DNA from 3 places in the Niastella sp. genome. Region 3 is predicted to be linked to each of the others. Evidence: riboswitches for the same ligand, from Rfam matches in the RefSeq annotation. Region 3 holds a riboswitch; each other region holds the start of a gene.
The links. Region 3 has a riboswitch for cobalamin ahead of ACJ751_RS28660 (TonB-dependent receptor plug domain-containing protein). Riboswitches for the same ligand answer to the same signal wherever they lie in the genome.
Positions count from the first base shown of each region.

Region 1: another riboswitch for cobalamin. It lies ahead of ACJ751_RS25710 (DUF6580 family putative transport protein); the one in region 3 lies ahead of ACJ751_RS28660 (TonB-dependent receptor plug domain-containing protein).
Region 2: another riboswitch for cobalamin. It lies ahead of metE (5-methyltetrahydropteroyltriglutamate--homocysteine S-methyltransferase); the one in region 3 lies ahead of ACJ751_RS28660 (TonB-dependent receptor plug domain-containing protein).

Region 1 is NZ_JBJMLX010000488.1:23,171-25,375, reverse strand. It holds gene ACJ751_RS25715 (ABC transporter substrate-binding protein) at 1-355, opposite strand, end outside; gene ACJ751_RS25710 (DUF6580 family putative transport protein) at 482-1,051, opposite strand; cobalamin riboswitch at 1,180-1,451, opposite strand; gene ACJ751_RS25705 (TonB-dependent receptor) at 1,547-2,205, opposite strand, start outside.
Region 2 is NZ_JBJMLX010000573.1:14,138-16,342, forward strand. It holds gene metE (5-methyltetrahydropteroyltriglutamate--homocysteine S-methyltransferase) at 1-1,046, opposite strand, end outside; cobalamin riboswitch at 1,206-1,420, opposite strand; gene ACJ751_RS29760 (ribonucleoside-diphosphate reductase subunit alpha) at 1,732-2,205, opposite strand, start outside.
Region 3 is NZ_JBJMLX010000550.1:10,981-13,185, reverse strand. It holds gene ACJ751_RS28660 (TonB-dependent receptor plug domain-containing protein) at 1-1,183, opposite strand, end outside; cobalamin riboswitch at 1,288-1,503, opposite strand; gene ACJ751_RS28655 (purple acid phosphatase family protein) at 1,647-2,205, opposite strand, start outside.

The sequences.
Region 1 (2,205 bases), on a different contig from region 3:
TAAGCGGTATCAGCTGGGGTTGTTTTTCCAGTTTGGCTACTGCGGCTGCGGTGCAGGCAGTATCGATCTGGCATACTTCACAAACATCCTGCGTGAAAATAACGTCGGGCGAAATGGCCTTCAGCACTTCTTCATCTACATAATACAGGCTTTTGCCTTGTGCTTTGGAAGCCGAAAATATCTTATCTATCTCCGTGCTGCTGTAGTTATTGCCTTCCAGTACACAGCGTACTACTTTTTGTTTTTCTGCCAATGCCTCGTGCGGGCACTCAAACGTAATGCCTTGTAACAGGTGTTGCAAACCCATATCATAGATCATTTTTGTAGCAGCTGGGAGAAAGGAAGACGCAATCATAGTAATGAAGAATTAGAAATAAAGAATAAGAAATGAGAAAGTGGAAGGACAGTTACAGGTTTCAAGTTACAGGTTACAAGGCCTTTTATATATACCCTGAAACCTGTAACCTGTAACCTGAAACAATTAATGCGCTGTCTGTAAAGAGGTATATCGTCTCTGCAACCATTCAAACATTCCAAACAAAATGGCACTATAGATTGCTGTTCCGCTCAGGAATCGCCATTCGTATGGGATGGCAGTGATCAGGCGTTGTGTATACACTGTCAAAGAGAATTTATTATCAATCAGGCAGCCGCCAATATCACTTACCAGCCAGTGGATGAGGGTGGACACAATAACAGCTATCACAACATTTTTGATAGTAATATCACGAATGATCAGTTTGCCGGCAATGGTCATCAGGGCAAAGGCGCCATAAGTCCAGAACCAACCGGTGTACAATAAACCATCGCGGAATGGAGCGTAAATGGTGAACGACAATACCAGGTCACTAACAAACAATGTCAGCAAAGGAAAAGCAAACGGTTTTACATTACCAGTAAAATAAGCACCGCCAAATAAAGCCATAGCGCCAATGGGTGTGAACACGGTGAGCGGGCCCCAACCGGTAAAGGCCAATAAACGCAAAGCTGCTGTTACCAATATAAAGAGCAGCAATACGGCATTCCGTGGATTGATCTTCAAAACTGACATAGTGTGTTGTTTTTGTATAATTATATTTTAAAGTTCAGGATGAACTTACGGGAAGAAGCCCAAAAGGAAATGAAATGGTCTTATGCAGTAAAGACTGATTTCATCCCGGCCTTTCACCCGAAAGCTCGTTGATGCAATTTGCAACTGGCAGGTCTTCTGGCTTGTTCTATGCTGAGCGCCTTCCCGTTGTTTTTCTTTATACAACAGTGGCATGGGAACTCAATGATCGAAAATCAACAGGTAGCAAATAGTCGGTATGCAAAAATTGCATGAGCCATTGACGATTCACGATTGCCGATTCACGAAGAACATACAGCTACGGGGATAGCACCGGATTTGCACCGGTTTCCCTTTTCATCCTCCCAACATGTCGGGAGAAACCAATTACGCAACAAAAATAGGGGGTGTTGCCCTATCATCAATATATTTTTTTAATACATTGATAAAAAGCAACACCCCAGGTAGTAATTTGTCAATCAGGGCATTAAAGGGCCATTAAAACCTGTACTGGAATAAAACGCCGCTAAAATAGTTACGTCCCGGCGCGGCATTGTAATACCGGCCACCGGTGGCATTAATGTCATTCCCCAGGCTATAGGTCACATCAAACAGGTTGTCAACACCCCCAAACACCTCCATCATAACTGATTTACTCAATGATGTGCGCCACCCGGTACGGCCACCAGCCAGGTTATAGGAACTGGCCATATCGGTATTGGCATCATTTAATGCCAGGGCATCGTTGTAAAACCAGGTAAGGTTAATATACCAGCCGGGGCGGGTAGTAACATCCAAACCGGCAGCCAGCATATGTTTTGGTACACCAGGCAGTTTGTTGCCTGAATAATCGGTGGTAACCACTTTAAAATCCTGGTAGCGGAAATTATTATAAGTATGGCTGACCCAAATGCGGGCGTTGTTTACAAACCGGTTCTTATGCGGTAAAAGCTGATAGCTGAGCTGTGACTCAATGCCCCTTTGTTTGGTACTTCCGGCATTGGTAAAATAGTCAGCCCCGCTGGCGTCACGACGTTGCACAATCGCATTGCGCAGCTCATAATAAAATGCATTCACTTCCACATACAGGCGTTGTTGTAACCAGCTGCTTTTAAAACCAGCCTCATAGTTCAACCCATGCTCCGCCTGCAGGTCGG
Region 2 (2,205 bases), on a different contig from region 3:
TCTAACGCAGTCTCACCTTCCAGGTCAACAGGCGAATGCAACAGGGAACAGGAAGGCGCCAGCATAAGGCGATCCTCTCCGATGACTGCTTTTGCTTTCTCTATCAGGGCCAGTGATTTGCTGTAATCGTTCTTCCAGATGTTACGGCCATCTACCACTCCTAACGATAATGACAGTTTGGGTGGCAGCGCTTTTACTATTTCATCCACCTGTTGTGGCGCCCGTACCAGGTCAATATGCAGGGCGCATACCGGCAGGTTCACGGCCAGGTTTGTGTTCTCCTGTAAGCCTTCAAAGTAAGTTGCCAGCAATATTTTCAGGTCGCCGCATTGTTTGCGTATCTCTTTATATGCATACTCAAATGCCTGCTTTTGTTTATCGGTAAGATCTGTTGCCAGGAAGGGTTCATCTATCTGCACCCAGATGGCGCCGTTCTCTTCCAGTTTCTTCAACACCTCAATGTATACAGGTAACAACTGCTTTAACAGGTCAATCCGGTCAAAGGGCTGGTTGTCTTTTTCTTTCCCTAACAATAAATATGAAACAGGCCCAATCAAAACTGGTTTAGGCGTAGTACCGGTTACGCGCTGGCATTCGTTGAATTCATGGAACAGCTTATCACTCAGTATGCGGAACTGCTGGCCGGCTGTAAATTCAGGCACAATGTAATGGTAGTTGGTATCGAACCATTTCGTCATTTCCATGGCGGTGATATCGAGGCCCTGTTGCTGATAACCGCGGGCCATGGCGAAATACAGATCAATCTCTGTATTTTCTTTGATATCGGTTGCCACAGGCGTATAACGGGGCGGAACAGCGCCCAGCAGCAACGACATATCCAGCACCTGGTCGTAAAAGCTGAAATCGTTACAGGGTATCATGTCGATACCGGCCTGCTTTTGCAATAACCAGTTTTCTTCCCTGATCTTTTTAGCGGTAAGAAATAATTCAGACCTGGTAATGTTACCTGCCCAGTATTGTTCACTGGCTTTTTTTAACTGGCGTTGCGCCCCAATACGGGGGAACCCAAGATTGTGTGTTAGCATACGCATAAAACATTTTGAGAAACATTAATGAATAGTATTAATGTCTTTACGTTTAATGTGTATGCTTTCGTGATAAAGTGTTAGAGAGAAACAGTTACAATGTGAGGTGCAAAGTGAGGTGATCAACTGTTCCTGACTGCTGCTTTTTAACCGCGAAAGCATTGGTCTCAATTTTCAGGCAAGTATCCTGGCTCGTTGTTTTGCTACATGCCTTCCCATACCATTGAGGTTGATACAGTGGCTTATTATGCAGCGCTGTGAGGCTATACCCCACTACAACATACAGTTGCGCGACAGCCCGTGATTCTCACACGGTTCCTTTTTAATTTTCTCCCGTTCAGGTCAGAAGAGAAACCTAAAAACAAGTGTTAAAGTAAAGAACTGAAGTGCAAATATAAGGAAATAAACAGGTAACCAATCCGTCAGCTGGAGGCTGACCCAATTGGCTAAGTCGTTTTAAGGATGTCTTACCCATGTTTCATCCCAGGGTCATCTTAGGGTTATCCTAAGGTTATCCTTAGGTCATCTTAGGGTTTAAACCCTAAGATGAGCTTAAGAAGACCCTAAGAGGACCTTAAGAAAACCCTGGGGCTACATAACTTTCAAACAACCAACACATAAAAAAAGAGCCCCCTTATGGAGGCTCTCTGTGTTCAATACTTGGTATATATTCGAGCTGTGAAGACTATGAGCTGCAGGTAACGCAACCTTCTTCCATAGTGCACACCTGGCCTTCTATTATCTCATCGTTGCTTTCACCTGATTTAGGTACTACAGGCTCCATTTGACGGCTGCCTTGTTTTTCAACGGTGAACTGCACCGCCTGGGAAGCTGCCTGTGTACGCAGATAATACATCCCTGTTTTCAAACCCACTTTCCATGAATAGAAGTGCATGGAGGTAAGTTTGGCCACAGTTGGATTATCAACAAACAGGTTCAGCGATTGCGACTGGCAAATGAATGCGCCGCGATCGGCCGCCATGTCAATCAAATGACGTTGTTTTATTTCCCATACGGTTTTGTACAACGCTTTGATCTCGGCAGGTATTTCATTGATACTTTGGATAGAACCGTTAGCAACAATGATCTTATTCTTCATGGTTTCGTTCCAAAGACCCAGTTGTACCAGGTCTTTCAACAGGTGTTTGTTTACAATGAT
Region 3 (2,205 bases):
CATTCAACTGCCAAAGCGGGCGAACGTAATTGATGGCAAGGCCATTCCAAAAGCTTTTACGGGCGGGATACACAAAATCAGGCATATTGGAATTGAGCTTCGAGTACGCGGCATCTGAAGCCGCTGATACAGTCAGATGCTCCTGTATAAGCTGACTAAGGGCTGCACTGAAATAGTATTCATATTGCGTGTAACGATTATCCAGGCCGCCTGCATTGTTCAAATAATCGGGATCAATGTATTTGGTATAACTCCGGCTGGCTTTTGCCGATACAAGCAAGCCCGTGCTATTATTATTGAAAGATTTCCGGTACCGGCTTTGTATATAATAATCATTATTCCACAAGTGTTGCACCGACCGTTCATTATAAAAGATCACTACCCCCGGCAATCCCCTGCTGCTAGTATACCCCGACAGCTTCACCTGCCAGGTAGCGCTGTCGGCAAACTGTTTAAACAGGTTTACTTCTCCCTGAAATGATCGCAGTTCCGCATTCTCGCGTTTGGTGTTCAGAGAAGAACTGCCATTATCGATGTGATAAGGATAATTTCCTTTTGAGAAAATGCCTTCTGCATTTACGCCAATGGCCATTTGTTTGGGCAATACCCGGTTCATACCTGCCGAGGGTTGCCATAAACCAAAGGAGCCCGCTTTCATCCCTGCCTGCCAATGATTGCGTTGCAGGGCTTCGGTTGAAAAGGACAATGTATTAATAGAGAGCATGGCTGCTGATCCATAAGCCCGTGCGGGCTGTAACATAGTTTGTGCATTCGCCTGTTGCAGATCGATGCTTTGTACAAAGGTCACTGAGTACTTACTTAGATCTATTTGCCCCGCCTGCGCATCAGACACGGGTATACCATCGTAATTGACGCCGGTATTTTGTGCGCCAAGGCTTCTTACCGAAACGGTCTTTAATCCGCCAGCGCCTCCATAATCTTTTACCAGTACACCGGAAAAGAAGCGGGCCGCATCGCCCACGGATGGCGCATTGAGCTGTTGCAGGGTTTGCCGGTTTAATGATTGCGCCGGCGTAATGGCCGTGAAGGTTTGTTTCTTTTTCTGAGAACCCACCGTCACTTTTTCCAGGACCTTTACAGTGTCTTTTTGTTGGGCAAAAAGCACAGCAGGCAACAGCAGCCCGGCCGCAATAAAAGCATATGTAATAAAAGCAGTCTTCAATCAATTGTTTTTGGGCGCAACAGGGAACAAACAGTAAAAACAATAAGTGAGGAGGCGCGAAGGCAGGCCTTTAATTGTTTTTACCAGCTTCTTCCACGAAAGCCGATAAATAAGCTTGCTATGGCAGGTCTTCTGGCTCGTTTCATTTGTTCAACACCTTCCCTCCCGACGTATCGGGAAGTGGTTTGCAGATTGAACAGTTGTGATTGATAGTACCATTCACGAAACTTACAGCTGCGGGACAGCCCCGGAATTACACCGGGTTCCCTTTTAATCCATCCCAACGTAGTCGGGAAAGAACCATAACAGGCGCAAATGTAGGGTAAATTTAGAAAATGTGGCTAGGAAGTTGACAAGTTAACAGGTTGACAAGTTAACAGGTAAGTAGAAGGTTTGGGTGAATAAAGTATGAGGTTGATAGAGTTGATAAAGGTCAACGCTGTCAACCCTATCAACTGGTTACTTACTTTGAAACCCTTACCTCAAACCTGTCCTTCAAACAGGTGTAGGGATCAATCACTTCATACACTGTTTTTGCGGCAGTTGGTTTCACGGTAATTGACCTGGTGGTTTCTTTGCTTTTGTTCCATTTGTAAGTACCGATAAAGGAGGCTTTCAGGGTGGCGGTCGCTCCTTTATTAACAGTAATGACTTCGTTCCTGTTTACATCTTTCATCATTACAAAATGGTCCCTGATCTTTCCGTCGGAGCAGATCCATTTCAACTCCAACCGGTTTTCATTTACCTCGAGCATGGAAGCGCCGCCAAGTTCATTGTAGGAATAGTACATGGCATTGTGCGGATAAGCAGCCTGCCTGGTGCCCATGGCGCCGGCTGAACCTGTAACCACATACACCGTTCCTCTGTTTGCCGAATCTTTTATATACGGACAGGAATTTGCACTGCCGTCATATAAAGCGGAGGAAGCGCTCAGGTTATGTTGGGTGGCATTGAAGGTGGCTTCCATTCCATAATGTCCGTTCATCAATCTTGATCTTTCAAACAAATGACTATGACCGCAA